Regions from separate parts of the Mesorhizobium sp. P3_A9 genome, predicted to be linked through region 1. Evidence: riboswitches for the same ligand, from Rfam matches in the RefSeq annotation. Region 1 holds a riboswitch; the other holds the start of a gene.

The links. A riboswitch is a leader RNA that binds a small molecule or an ion and turns the genes downstream of it on or off. The one in region 1 is predicted to bind thiamine pyrophosphate.
Region 2: another riboswitch for thiamine pyrophosphate. It lies ahead of thiB (thiamine ABC transporter substrate binding subunit); the one in region 1 lies ahead of AC1DX0_RS22800 (YkoF family thiamine/hydroxymethylpyrimidine-binding protein).

The regions. Positions count from the first base shown of each region.
Region 1 covers NZ_JBFUGJ010000194.1:2,111-7,579, reverse strand. The annotation lists gene AC1DX0_RS22805 (ABC transporter permease) at 1-312, opposite strand, end outside; gene AC1DX0_RS22800 (YkoF family thiamine/hydroxymethylpyrimidine-binding protein) at 356-964, opposite strand; TPP riboswitch at 955-1,068, opposite strand; gene AC1DX0_RS22795 (formyltransferase family protein) at 1,129-2,166, opposite strand; gene msrA (peptide-methionine (S)-S-oxide reductase MsrA) at 2,493-3,011, opposite strand; gene AC1DX0_RS22785 (glycosyltransferase family 39 protein) at 3,184-4,752, opposite strand; gene AC1DX0_RS22780 (hypothetical protein) at 4,929-5,469, shown strand, end outside.
Region 2 covers NZ_JBFUGJ010000201.1:1,987-10,386, forward strand. The annotation lists gene AC1DX0_RS23175 (ABC-F family ATP-binding cassette domain-containing protein) at 1-1,152, opposite strand, end outside; gene AC1DX0_RS23180 (thiamine diphosphokinase) at 1,154-1,813, opposite strand; TPP riboswitch at 1,902-2,016, shown strand; gene thiB (thiamine ABC transporter substrate binding subunit) at 2,060-3,058, shown strand; gene thiP (thiamine/thiamine pyrophosphate ABC transporter permease) at 3,067-4,692, shown strand; gene thiQ (thiamine ABC transporter ATP-binding protein) at 4,685-5,461, shown strand; gene AC1DX0_RS23200 (M48 family metalloprotease) at 5,722-7,191, shown strand; partial or broken gene AC1DX0_RS23205 (caspase family protein) at 7,275-8,400, opposite strand, start outside.

The sequences.
Region 1 (5,469 bases):
AAACAGCGCACGCCGCAGCGGCTGGAAGAAGTCGACCAGCATCGACAGCGCAAAGGCGGCACCGAGCGAGCAGGCAAAGCCGATCAGCGTGGCGCGGATGGTGGGAATGGCATTGTCGATCAGCGCGTCACGATTGAGTATCGCCTGCTCGAAGACGCGTGACGGCGCCGGCAGGACGGTCGGCTTGATGCCGGAATAGGTGGCGTATAGTTCCCACGCCACAAGGAGCAACCCGACCGAGATGATGGCGGGTACTGCCTTGGCAAGGGAACCCGCGAGCTGGCGCGGGCGGCTGGATGACGATGAGACCACGAAAGGACAACCTTGACGGTCGCGTGTAGGAAACGCGTTCTGTTCAGACAGCGGTGGGGCTGTTGGCCGAAACCGTGACGTCAAGGGTTACGTGGCCGGCGCCCGGCCCGAAGCGGCAGAAGGCTTCGTTCAGCGCCGAAAAGATCGCGCCCGTATCGCCGCGCAGTTTGGTGCAGAAGTTCTTGGAGCGATCGTAGACGCCGGACTGCTTCAGGAAATCGATGCAGCCGTAGATCTCGTCCATGTGGTCGCCGGTGCCCATCACATAGAGTGAGAATTGCGCCGCCGCCGGCTGGCCGGTGGCGGCAGCATTGCGCACGGCGCTGATGGCGGCGTCCTTGCGTGGGCCGAGCGGCCCGACAGGTCCGCCAAAYGCGTCGGAACGGCAGATCGGATCGTCCGGCTCGCCCGGGCAGCCGCGCGAAATGGCCGCCGACAGCACGCAATGCTTGCCGCTGCGCGCCGCCGCCACGAACAGGTCGCGCAATGCCGGGAACAACACTTCCGGTGGCCCGACCAGCAAGGTTGAGATGTCGTCGGTCTCGATCCTGAGCCTGTCCCGGTAGGGATCGAGCGCGCCGAGCGCGCCAAGGATGACGCCGACGAAATCGTCGGCCATGGGGTATAGGGAAATCTGTGCGCCTGAAAACATCGCCCGCCTCGCTCCGCTGGTATTACCCAGATCAGCTTCTAGGGTCTGTGGGCTTGCCGCCCCCGTCTCAGCCCCGACCGTACGGAGCACCCCTGTGGATGGGCGCGTTAAAGCACCATTCGAACTGAAGGGGAAGCCGTTTTTTCAGCGCAGTGCGCCAGCGCTCACGTCTGCCCATCTTCCACCTTGCCGAAAAGCCGGATTTCGGGGGGCGACTTCCTGACTGGAGAGCGCGCGAACGGGGCATGCAATTTCAAGAGCCGTTTGAGCAGACGGCCGTAGGTAAGGTGTTGGACCCTGCCATCGGCAAGATCGAATTCCACGATCCCCCACCGTCTGACTGGCGCCTTGCCCGTCGGCGGGCCTAGCCGTCTGACCTGGAACGCCAGCCTGGTCTTGCGGCCGGCGACATCGAGATAGATGCCTGGAACGGTGCCCAGCACATGCCACATCATGGCAACATGCTCGATCGACATCTCAGGCAAAATCATCGTGTGGGCCGACTCCAGCCGCGCCCAGACGAAATCACCGGCCGGCTGCCGCATCCCCTTCAGGCTGCCTTTGCAGTAGGCGGGTGCGACCTCGCTCACAAGCGCGCGCATCGCGGTCGCCACGCTGTCGGTCAGGGTTTGCAGCGACACCCAGTCTGCTTCGGAAAACGGCACTTGCCCGAGAATGTCGCCATCATCGAAATCGGCGGACATCTTGTGCAGCGTTACACCACCATGAACGGCGTGCTGGCCGTCCACGGCCAGGCGATGGATAGGGTGCGGACCCCGATAATTGGGCAGCAACGCTGGATGAAGATTGAGCCCGCCTTTCGGGAAAGCACCGAGCAAGTCCGGTGGAACAAGGGCTGGAAACGCAAAGCAGATCAACACGTCGGCTCTGACCTCCGACAACTGGCTGCCGAGTGTGCCCCAATCATAGGGCCGGCCAAATTCGATCACCCTTGCCGGCGTGTTGCCGATATAGCGTTTGAGCAGCAATCTGCGTCTCAGCCTGCGGCGAAAATTGCCGGTGCTGAAATGTTTTTGGCGTTGGCGGGATCCCGGCACGACAATCGCGCGGATGAGATGACCTGCTTCAAGCCATCCTGACAGCAGCGGCCCGGTGTAGTGGGTGATGTCGAGCACGAACACGGCGGAAAGCTGGCCGGACCCGGTCCGCGGGCTCAAAAGCACCAGCCGTTCAAGGCGCACATCAAACCACTCCCCATCGGGGGGCGTTCAGACGGCAAGCCAGCCTCATCGGACGGGCCTGACCGGTTTGCAACGTAAAAGCCCGTCGGTCAGGGAGCCTTGACAAGTGAAGACGGCAAGGTGGCGGTGACATCGGAAAGCCGTCCGCCCTTCACGAGACGTGGCTTCTCATAGATTTTCTTCATGCGTATCTCCTGAAGCAAATCAGCATGCGCAGTTGGCCAGCAACGCCACCAACTGTCAATCGCCAGGCCGCGGCTGACAGTTGGTCTTCACACGGCCACAGGAATTGTCCCGCCCTGCTCCTCGAAAATGATCCGTAAACCTTACGAGACGGCCTTCTCGCGCACCGGCAGCTTCCAGCCCGGCCTGACGAAATGGCAGGTGTAGCCGTTGGGATATTTCTCCAGGTAGTCCTGGTGCTCGGGCTCGGCCTCCCAGAAGGCACCAACTGGCGCGACCTCGGTGACGACCTTGCCGGGCCACAGGCCGGAGGCATCGACATCTGAGATGGTGTCTTCAGCGACGTGCTTTTGCTCGTCGCTCGCATAGTAGATCGCCGAACGGTAGCTCATCCCGACATCGTTGCCCTGGCGGTTGCGCGTCGTCGGATCGTGGATCTGGAAAAAGCGCTCCAGCAGCGTGCGATAGCTGATAACCGCGGGATCGAAATTGATCTCGATGGCTTCGGCATGGGTGCCGTGGTTGCGGTAGGTGGCGTTGGGTACATCGCCACCGCTATAGCCGACACGGGTGGAGATGACGCCGGGATAGCGCCGTATCAGATCCTGCATGCCCCAGAAACAGCCACCGGCCAGCACTGCGCGTTCGGTCGAAGTCGCCATGTCACGTCTCCTCAAAAGGCAATCCCAGCTGTGTGACAGTTTCCCGTCCGGAATTGCGCAGACAAATTGGATTTCCCAATAAATGGGCATTGTCGTCTGCTTCGTCCAGTCGCGTGCAACGAACGCGGCCATGCGCGAACGATATCACGGCCTGGTCAGGGATCGAACCGCCTCAGCCGCGCGGATGCCGGGTCCGGCTGTCGGCATCAATCGGCAGATACCGCGTGCCGGGCGGAATGGCGGCAAAGCTGATGGGCACGGGCGGCGCCTTGCGCGACCAGTTGAAAAGAACGGTCTTGACCGGGAGGTTGCCAAGCCATGCCCGCAGTTGCGGCGGCACGCCATGACCCGGCCAAACCATCAGCATGCCGTGGTCGCGCAACCGCTGCCTGGTGATCCAGGGCGCGAACCGCATATCGAGGTCGGTGAAGATCGACGGCTTGTCATAGGCATTGAGGCCCGCCAGCATGGCCAACTGGGTGTTGCCGCCGACAATGTCGAGCCGGCCGGGTGCAGCTGCGTGCCAGACCGCCTCGGCCTCGTCCGAGATCGGCTGCGCCGGCCAGCAGACGGCGTCCATGCGCCCGCGCACATTGCAGTCCGTCCAGCGGATGGCCGCATAGGCGCCTGACATGGTGACGATGCAGAGGAACGCGCAGATCGCCAGCCTTCGCATCTCGATGGCGCCGAGCCGGTGGCCGAGGAAGGCGAGCGCCGCGACACCGACAAGATTGTACATCGGCGCGCCCCAGGCTTCGCCGGTGCCGGTGAACAGCGAGGCCACCATGATCAGGGCCGCCGGCCCGAGCCCCATCCACACGAGATAGACCAGAATGCCGCGCCCGACCGGTGTTTCGGGGGCGGGCGAGCGCCGCAACAGCCCCGATATCGCCAGCACCAGAAAAAAGCCGGAGAGCCCGGCCAGCTGGACACCGATGTAATAAAGGCGCGCACGGTGTTCGGTCACCCATTCGTCGCGGCCGGCGAAATAGGTCAGCGGCAGGAAATCGATGCGGTAGAGCGCGATGGCCAGCGGCGTGGCAATGGCGAGAAAAGCGGCAAGGCCAACCCATGGCCAAGGCGTCGCCAGCCGGCTGCGCGCGCGTGCATCGGACAACAGCCAGAGAGCGCCGAAGGCAAGCAGCAGGCCGGTGGAGAACTTGGCATAGAGCCCGACGCCCGACACCAGTCCGAGTGCCAGCCACCAGCCCGGCCCGCCGCCGCGGCCGGCGCGCCAGAGCAGCCAGCAGATGGCCGCCCAGAACGGCATCTGCGCATAGTCATGATTGAATTGCGGGGTCGGCCAGCCGAAGAAATAGACCGACGGCATCAAAAGCACGGCAGCCAGCGCGCGGCTTTGGCCGAGCATGTCGCGGGCCAGCAGATAGACCAGGACGAAGGTTCCCGAGATCGTCAGCTGGGCGAGCAGATATTGCGGCCAGTGGAACGATCCGGTCAGAAGATGGCTGGTTTCGAGCAGCCAGCCGGGAAGCTGCGGGTGCTTGTAGGTCAGGAGCACCCATTCGCGGCCCCACATGAAACCTTCCACGACATCGCCGGGCGGCGCTGGATCGATCAGTGCCGGCACCACTGTCCAGCACAGCATCTGCACCAGGCACAGAAGCGCCAGCAGATACCAGGGATGGCGAAGCAGGCCGGGCCAGACCGATGAACGGTCGATGCCCGTGACAGGCAATCTGGCCGGCAGCCAACCATCAATGGAGTCATCTATTCCCGTCATGCGGTGCTTAAATCACACCGACCGGTTTTTCGAATAGTGCCGATATCAAAGCTTACGAAAATGTATACTTGCACCGCCATTGCGGGGCCAAGATTGAGCAGGACATTCGCCGCTTCCTGCCACGCCCGGGCAAGACAGCCTGTGCATCACCCCTGTCCGAAGCTTCTGGATCCATCATGCGTCACAAGCACGCCGTCATTCACTACCGCGCGCTCGACTTCTGGATGGCGCGTGCGGCCGTCGTCGTCATCATCTGCCTGCAGCTTCTCGTAATCAACAACCTCTCCTTCGGACCGCGCTGGCTGGCTCCGGCGCTGGAGGCCGCCCTGCTCCTGCCGCTCTCGGTGGCGACGGCCTGGACGCAGGCCGCCACCAGAAAGGCGGTCGAGGATCACGAGTGGCATGCGATTGGCCAGTTTCGCGTCATGATTCGCCGCACGGCTTTGACCATGACCGCGATCATCAGCGTCATGAATTGCGGTTCGCTGGTCTTGCTGGTGCGGGCATTGCTGGAGGGCCATGCCGGCAACAGCGGCACCACGCTGCTGATTGATGCCCTCAACATCTGGGTAACCAACGTCATCGTCTTCGCCTTGTGGTTCTGGAGCACCGACCGCGGCGGGCCGCCGACCTGTGGCCTCGTCAAGCTGGCGCATGCCGATTTCCTGTTTGCACAGATGACCTTGAATGACCGCGAGCTTAGCCACTGGCTGCCGG
Region 2 (8,400 bases), on a different contig from region 1:
GACATGGCGCTGCTCGCCATTGATCACGAGGTTTTCGCCGCGTCCATCGGTCAGGTATTGCGCCAGCGTCTCTTGAGGGTCGACGGCCTCGCGCTTCTGGTCGAGCGTGGCGATCTCCAGATTGGTGCCGAGCCGCACCGAGCCGGCATCCGGCTTCATCTCGCCGGTCAGCATCTTCAGCAAAGTCGTCTTGCCGGCGCCGTTCGGGCCGACGAGACCGACGCGGTCGCCGCGTTGGATACGGGTCGAGAAGCCCTTGACCACGGTGAGATCGCCAAAGCTCTTCTCGATGTTTTTTGCTTCGATCACCAGCTTGCCGGATTCGGCGGCGTCGCTCGCCACCATGGTGGCGTTGCCTTCGGCGCCGCGATGACCGCGAAAATTCTTGCGCATGGTCTGCAATTCGCCGAGCCGGCGCATGTTGCGCTTGCGTCGCGCGGTCACGCCATAACGCAGCCAATGCTCTTCGCGCACGATCTGGCGGCCGAGCTTGTGCTGCTCGCGCTCTTCTTCTTCCAGCACCAGATCGCGCCATTCCTCGAAATGGCCAAAGCCCTTGTCCAGCCTGCGGGTCTGGCCGCGATCGAGCCAGACGGTGGCGCGCGACACGCGCTCGAGAAAGCGGCGGTCGTGCGAGATGACGATCAGCGCCGATGAGGTGCGGACGAGTTCCTCTTCCAGCCATTCAATGACAGACAGGTCAAGATGGTTAGTCGGCTCATCAAGCAGCAGAATATCGGGCTCGGGCGCCATGACGCGGGCAAGCGCGGCGCGCCTCGCCTCGCCGCCGGAGAGATCGTTCGGCCGCTCCTCGCCCGACAGGCCGAGATGCTCCATCAGATAGCTGGCGCGGTAGGGATCGTCGGCGGGTCCGAGCCCGGCCTCGACATAGGCGCGTACGGTGGCAAATCCTTCCATGTCGGGCATCTGCGGCAGATAGCGGACGGTCGCCGAGGGCTGGCGGAAGACCTCGCCGTCCTGCGGTTCGATCAGGCCGGCGGCGATCTTGAGCAGCGTCGACTTGCCGGAGCCGTTGCGGCCGACCAGCGCAATCTTGTCGCCGGCCGAAGCCGTCAAGGCGGCGCCGTCGAGCAGCGGCGTGCCACCAAAGGTCAGTTTTATCCCGTCGAGATTGAGAAGGGGCGGGGCCATGTCAGCTTTCAGGCAAGGGATAGGGATGGGCGAGCAACAGTGCGCGGCCGTGGCCGAGCGAGATGTCGAGGCGGCCCCCGGTCTTTTCGAGCTTGACCTCGTTGGAGATGGTCAGCGACGAGCCGAAGGCCACTTCGACCTGGTTGAGCGGCCATTTGGCGCCGGTGACGGTCAGGCCGGCCAGTTCGGAAAAGCCGAGGATCGAAAACAGCGTGCCGTCGGCATAGTCGAAGCCGGCCTTTCCCAACAGCAAGGGCACGCCTTCCTGGGCGCCGCTGGTCAGCAGCACGTCCGTTCCAGCCTCGGCCAACCGCAGGGCAAGCGCCAGATGCAGGAACGCGTGGTCGGCACGCTTGCCGCCAAAGGCGCCCGCCAGCACCAGGCTGGTCGCGCCGCGCTCGAGGGCTGCAGCGATCGCCAGTTCGCCGTCGGTCTTGTCCTTTTCCGCCGGAAAGGTCTGGCGGGGCACAGCGGCGAGATCGTTCGGCAGATTGGCCGGCACGGAATCGAAATCGCCCACCCACAGTTCCGGCACAAGGTCGAGCATCCGCGCATGGCCGATGCCGGCGTCGGCGGCGATAACGCGGGAGCCCTCGACCTGGCGGTCGAGCCGGGGCGTGCGGATGAGATCGCCGCCAAGCAGGATGGTGAATGTGCTCATATCTGGTGGCCTGTACCAGCCCGGCAGCGGAAACGGAAGGCCGGCAAACTGCCACTTGCGTGGTTCCTCGGCCGGGCCTATGTGTCGAGACGCTCTAACGGGGTGCCGGCTGCGATCTTCGCGGACCGGCTGAGAGGCAATCTCGCCAACCCGCTGAACCTGATCCGGTTTGTACCGGCGGAGGGATTAGACGTTTCGGACAGTCCGACGCCTCAATTCCTTTCAATTCGAACGAAGGAGGCGCCGATGCGCACGCTTTTATACGCTCTTGTCTCAACGATGGTCGTGACGTTGTCCGGGCCGGCCTTGGCCAAGGACAAGCTCACCGTCTACACCTATGAAAGTTTCAGCGCCGACTGGGGTCCAGGCCCGGTGGTGAAGAAGGAATTCGAGGCCGAATGCGGCTGCGACGTCGAGTTCGTCTCGGTCGCCGATGGCGTCGCCCTGCTCAACCGCGTCAAGCTCGAAGGCGCATTGACCAAGGCCGATATCGTGCTCGGCCTCGACACCAATCTGACCGCCGATGCCAAGGCTAGCGGGTTGTTTGCCCCGCATGGCGCGGTCTCCGATGTCAACGTGCCGGGCGGCTGGACCGACGACACTTTTGTTCCCTTCGACTACGGCTATTTCGCTGTCGTCTATGACACGCAGAAGCTGAAGACGCCGCCCAAGAGCCTGAAGGATCTGGTCGAAGGCAGTGCCGACGACAAGATCGTCATCCAGGATCCGCGCACGTCGACACCCGGCCTCGGCCTGCTGTTGTGGGTGAAGTCGGTCTATGGCGACAAGGCGCCGGAGGCCTGGGCCAAGCTCAAGACGAAGGTGCTGACGGTGACGCCGGGCTGGAGCGAGGCCTATGGCCTGTTCACCAAGGGCGAGGCGCCGATGGTGCTGTCCTACACGACGTCGCCGGCCTATCACATGGTCGCCGAGAACACCGAGCGCTACCAGGCGGCGTCTTTCGAGGAAGGCGAGTATCTGCAGATCGAAGTCGCCGGCATCACCACCACGGGGGCCAAGAACCCGCTGGCGGCGAAGTTCATGGCCTTCATGACCGGACCGAAATTCCAGGATGCCATCCCCGAGACCAACTGGATGTTCCCGGCAGGGAAGACCGACAAGCCGCTCAACCCGGCCTTCGACAAGCTGGTCAAGCCGACCAAGACCTTGCTGTTCAGCCCCGAGGAGGTTGCCGCCAATCGCAAGGCCTGGGTGGATGAATGGCTGGCGGTGATGAGCAAGTAGGCAACGCGATGGTGCCGGCGCATCCCACGGACCATCGTGTCGGCGCCGGCATCCTGGCGCTTGCCGCAATCGCGCTGCTGATCGGCGGCGCGTTTGCCGGGCTGCTTGTCGAAGGCGCCTATGATCTTTCGGGCGCCTGGGCGGCTTTCGACCCCTATCTCCTGCGCGTCGTGCGATTCACGCTCTGGCAGGCAATCCTTTCGACGCTGCTTTCTGTCGGCCCGGCACTGTTCGTTGCGCGTGCCCTGTTTCGGCATCCGCGCTTCTTTGGCCGCGCCTTCATCCTGCAGCTCTTCGCCGTGCCGCTGGCGCTGCCGGCGATCGTCGCGGCGCTCGGCATCCTGGCGCTCTACGGCCGCGCCGGCTATTTCGCCGGCCTGTTCAGCGCGGTTGGCGGCCAGGGCTGGCCAGGCATTTACGGCCTGTCCGGCATTCTTGTCGCCCATGTCTTCTTCAACCTGCCGCTCAGCGTCCGGCTGTTCCTCGAGGCGCTGCAGACCATTCCCGCCGACCAATGGCGGCTGGCGAGCCAACTCGGCATGGGCGCGCGGCCGGCCTTCCGGCTGATCGAATGGCCGACGCTGCGCGCCGCCTTGCCGGGTGTCGCCGGGCTGGTCTTCATGCTGTGCATCACCTCCTTCACCATCGTTTTGACCCTTGGCGGCGGACCGGCCGCGACGACGCTGGAGGTCGGCATCTATCAGGCACTGCGCTTCGACTTCGATCCCGCGCGCGCGGTGACGCTGACATTGCTGCAGATCGCGCTGACCTTTGTCGTGGTGCTGGCGCTGACGCGGCTAGGCACCAATGTCGTCGGCGACACCAACCTGCCGGTGGCGCAGCGCCGCTATCTCTCGGTCGTTGGGACCGAAACCGTGTTCAACGCTGCGCTGATCGTGCTGGCGCTGCTGTTCGTTGTCGGGCCGATGGCGGCCACGGTGATCGCCGGGTTAGGGGCCGATCTCGGCCGGCTCGCCGGCGAAGCGACTGTCCGGCAGGCAACGCTGACCAGCGTCGTGCTCGCCTTCCTGTCGGCGCTGCTTTCGGTGATGCTGTCGCTGGCCCTGACCATGGCGCGGCGGGCGTTGGCGCTGGGCCGCCGCGCCGGTGCAAAGACACTGCTTGAACATGTAACCGATACCGGCGCCGGCTTTGTCCTGGTCGTGCCGCCTATCGTCATCGGCGCCGGCTGGTTCCTATTGCTGCGCCACGTCGGCGACGTCTTTGCCATCGCCCCGGTCATGGTCGTCACCGTCAATGCGGTCATGGCCATGCCTTTCGCGCTGCGCGCCGTGCGTCCCGCCTATGATGCGGCGAGCGAGCGTCACGAACGCCTTTGCGCGCAGCTGGGCATTTCCGGCTGGGCCAGGCTGCTTCTGGTCGACTGGCCGTCATTGCGGCGCCCGCTCGCCACCGCCTTCGCCTTCGCCATGGCGCTGTCGCTCGGCGATCTCGGTGTCATCGCGCTGTTCGGCAGTGATTCCGTGCAGACCTTGCCCTACCTTCTGCTTTCGCGCATGGGCAGCTACCGCACCGAGGACGCCGCGGGCCTGGCGCTGTTGCTTGGTCTGGTTTGCCTCGCCTTGGTGCTGGCAGCAGACTGGTTGGGAAGGGAAAAGGCCCGCAATGTCTGACGGGGCGATGAGCAGGAAGGGCGTTCCGGTGCGGCTGGACAAGGTCTCGTTCAGCTATGGCGAGGCATCGCACGCCTTCGATGTCGAATTCAATGCCGCAAAAATCACGGCCATCATGGGGCCGAGCGGTTCGGGGAAGTCGACGCTGCTCAACCTGGTCGCCGGCTTCGAGACACCGCAATCCGGCCGCGTGCTGATCGGCGGGGCCGATGTCGGCGCCGCGCCGCCGGCGGCGCGTCCGGTGTCGATGGTGTTCCAGGAAAACAACCTTTTCGCCCATCTTTCCGTCGAGCAGAATGTCGGGCTTGGCCGTTCGCCATCGCTGCGGCTGACCGAGACCGATCGGATCGCCATCGCCGAGGCGCTGGCGCGCACCGGTCTTGCCGGCAAGGAAAAACGGCTGCCGCGCGAACTCTCCGGCGGCGAGCGCCAGCGCGTCGCCCTGGCGCGCGTATTGGTGCGCGATCGCCCGGTGCTTCTGCTCGACGAGCCCTTTGCTTCGCTCGGGCCGGCCTTGCGCGACGACATGCTCGATCTGGTTGCCGGCCTCCATGCCGAGCGCGGCATGACCGTGCTGTTCGTCACGCACCAGCCTGAGGACGCCCGCCGTATCGGCCAGAATGTGGTGTTTCTGGACAATGGCACTGTTGCCGCCACCGGCACGGCGGACGATTTCTTTGCCGGGGCTGGCCCCGAGGCGTTCCGACGCTATGTTGGCACAAGCATCCAGACGGCTGGATCACGAGATATTGCCCGGAAGCGGACATAATTTACGCCCAAACCGGTCCGAGGCGATATGGCGCTTGCTTGCCATGACTGGAGTAGTGTGGCTAGGTCCGCTCAATACCGGTCCGGCATACGCCGTGATTTGCCTACAGCATCCGCCGTCCGCCCTGAGGGACGTGCGACGGATGCTGTAGCAGTTTGAAGTAGCGCGTGACACTCTTCGAAGATCGCCCCCGATCGTCGTCGTCATGCGCCGGGACCCGAAAGGAAGCCGTTCTGGCGATCGGCGTTGACAGGCTCAAAATGAATCCGCTGGCGCGCTTTCTGGCGCTGGCCGGTTTTACCGTGGCCTTGGCAAGCTGCCAGATGTTCACGCCTCCGGCGGTCCAGGAATCCGGCTTCCAGCCTTCCGACAAGCCGATTACGGTCGACAATGTCGGCGCCAACAACAAGCTCGCGGAGCTCGCCAAGGCGCAGCATCCGCGCATCCTGGCGACCTATGGCGGCGAATATTCCGATCCCAAGCTCGAGCGCATGGTGGCCAAGGTCGTCGGCAATCTGACCGTGGTGTCGGCAAACCCGACCCAGACCTACCGCATCACCATCCTCAATTCGCCCAACGTCAACGCCTTCGCGCTGCCGGGCGGTTATCTCTACATCACGCGCGGCCTGCTGGCGCTGGCCAATGATTCGTCCGAGCTCGCCGCCGTCATCGCGCATGAGATGGGCCACGTCACCGCCAATCACGGCTTGCAGCGTCAGCAGTTGGAGGCCGAGGAAGGCCTGGCGACGAAGGTTGTCTCGGATGTGCTGGGCGACAGCCCGACCGCCAAGGCGGCTTTGATCCGCGGCAAGCTCCGGCTGGCGCAGTTCTCGCGCAACCAGGAGCTGGAAGCCGACGCCATCGGCATCAAGTCGATCGGCGAAGCCGGCTACGATCCCTATGCCGCCGGCCGATTCCTGCAATCGATGTCGGCCTATACCGATTTTCGCTCGATCAGCGGCGCCACCGATGCCAGCCTCGACTTCCTGGCGACGCACCCCAACACGCCGCAGCGCATCGACCTTGCGCAGCGCCATGCCCGCCAGTTCGGCGCGCCCGGCGTCGGCACGCGCGACCGCGATTCCTTCCTCGCCGGCATTGACGGCCTGCTCTATGGCGACACGCCGGAAGAAGGCTATGTGCGCGGCGAGACCTTCCTGCATCCGGGCCTCGGCGTGTCGTTCACGGTGCCGGACGGCTTCATCATCGACAATTCGGCGGCGGCGGTAACGGCGACCGGCCCTGGCGACATAGCCATCCGCTTCGACGGCGTTTCGATCGACAAGAACCGCGCCTTGACCGACTATATCAGAAGCGGCTGGGTGGCTGGCCTCGACGACAGCACGGTCAAGCAGGAAACCATCAACGGCAATGAGGCCGCGACCGCGCATGCCGGTGCCGAAGGCTGGCAGTTCGACATCGCGGTGATCCGCGCCGGCGGCCAGGTCTACCGGCTGCTGACGGCGGCACCCTCTGCCAGCACCTCGCTGGAGACGGTGGCGCGCTCGGTCAGCGGGTCGTTCCGTATCCTCAGTCCCGCTGAAAAGGCGGCCTTGAAGCCGTTGCATATCCGCGTGCTCACCGTGCAGCCGGGCCAGACCATGGGCTCGCTCTCCGCGCAGATGGTCGGCGTCGACCGCAAGCTCGACCTGTTCCGGGTGCTCAATGCGCTGTCACCGGGTGCCGCGGTTTCGGCCGGCGACAAGGTCAAGATCGTCACCGACAAGTAAATCGGTGTCGGCGTTCAGTCGGCTGCGGAACAATCAATTTCGACACTGTCTGTTCCGACGATGCGCCCATGGCATCGCTGTCGTCATCCGTCACTGCCGCCACCGCTGGTGCTGTGGTCGGAGTTGCCGCCGCCATTGCCGCGCCAGAGCACTGGTCCGGTTTCACTTGGCACTGTCGGGGCCTTTGGCTTGGCGATCTTCGGCCGCGGCGGTTTTGGCACGGGTGTACGGATCACCTTTGTCTTCGTGATGACTTTGATCACCACCTTGGGCGTGCACGCCGCGACTGTCAGCGTGCTTGGCCTGGGCGAAAGACCGAGAATGCCCATAGAATAAGCCTCTTGCCGTTCGATGCCAGCCTTGAGGAAAGCCAAGGCACGGGCCGGATCGGCGGGCACGCCATTGCGGCCTTCCTGGAAGATCATCGCAAGATCGTTCATGGCGTTGATATGCCCCATCGCTGCTGCCTTGAGCATGAGGTCAAGCCCTTTGCCGGTATCGCGCTGGACGCCGACGCCATCGAAAAGGGCCTGGCCCCACGCGCTCATGGCGTAGGGGTCGCCTTTGTCGGACGCTTGCGAATAGAAATCGTTCCCCTGCGTGGCATCCACGGGCATCCCTATTCCCGAGGCGGCGAGGTAGCCGAGCTCGTAGACGGCGCGGACGTGTCCCTTGTCGGACGCCTCCTGGATCGCCTTCCTGGCCTCGTCGATGTTGCCGGCGACCAGCAGCGCCCGCCCGAGTTCGTAACGGAAGCGGGCGACATCGGGATAGGCTTTCACCGCCGCCTCGCAGGCCTCGACCGCGCCGTCTGCGATCTCGTTCGGTAACCGGCCTGGGACGACGCCTTGCAGGTCGAGCGGCTCGCCAGCGGCCTGGTCGCAGGGGTCAACGCTCGGCGACAGCTTCATCTTAGCCCGTTTCGACGTGTTGCCGGCGCGGATTTGAAAGTTAATCTCGACGGGAGCGGTCGAGCCGATCTGCGGCTCGTAGCGCAATTGGTCGACTTCAGCGGCCATCAGGCTCGACTGCGGCGATAGGACGCGATCCGGCAGGGACAGCGTTCCAGCTGCCGGATAACCGGCAAGTTTGAGGCTCGTCGAGACATCCTTGGCCGGAAAATCCAGCTTCAGCGCAACCGGACCGACGCCGACCGGGACGCTGATGTCGCGATTTTCGATAGCTTCGGCGGCAGTGCCGACCTGGATT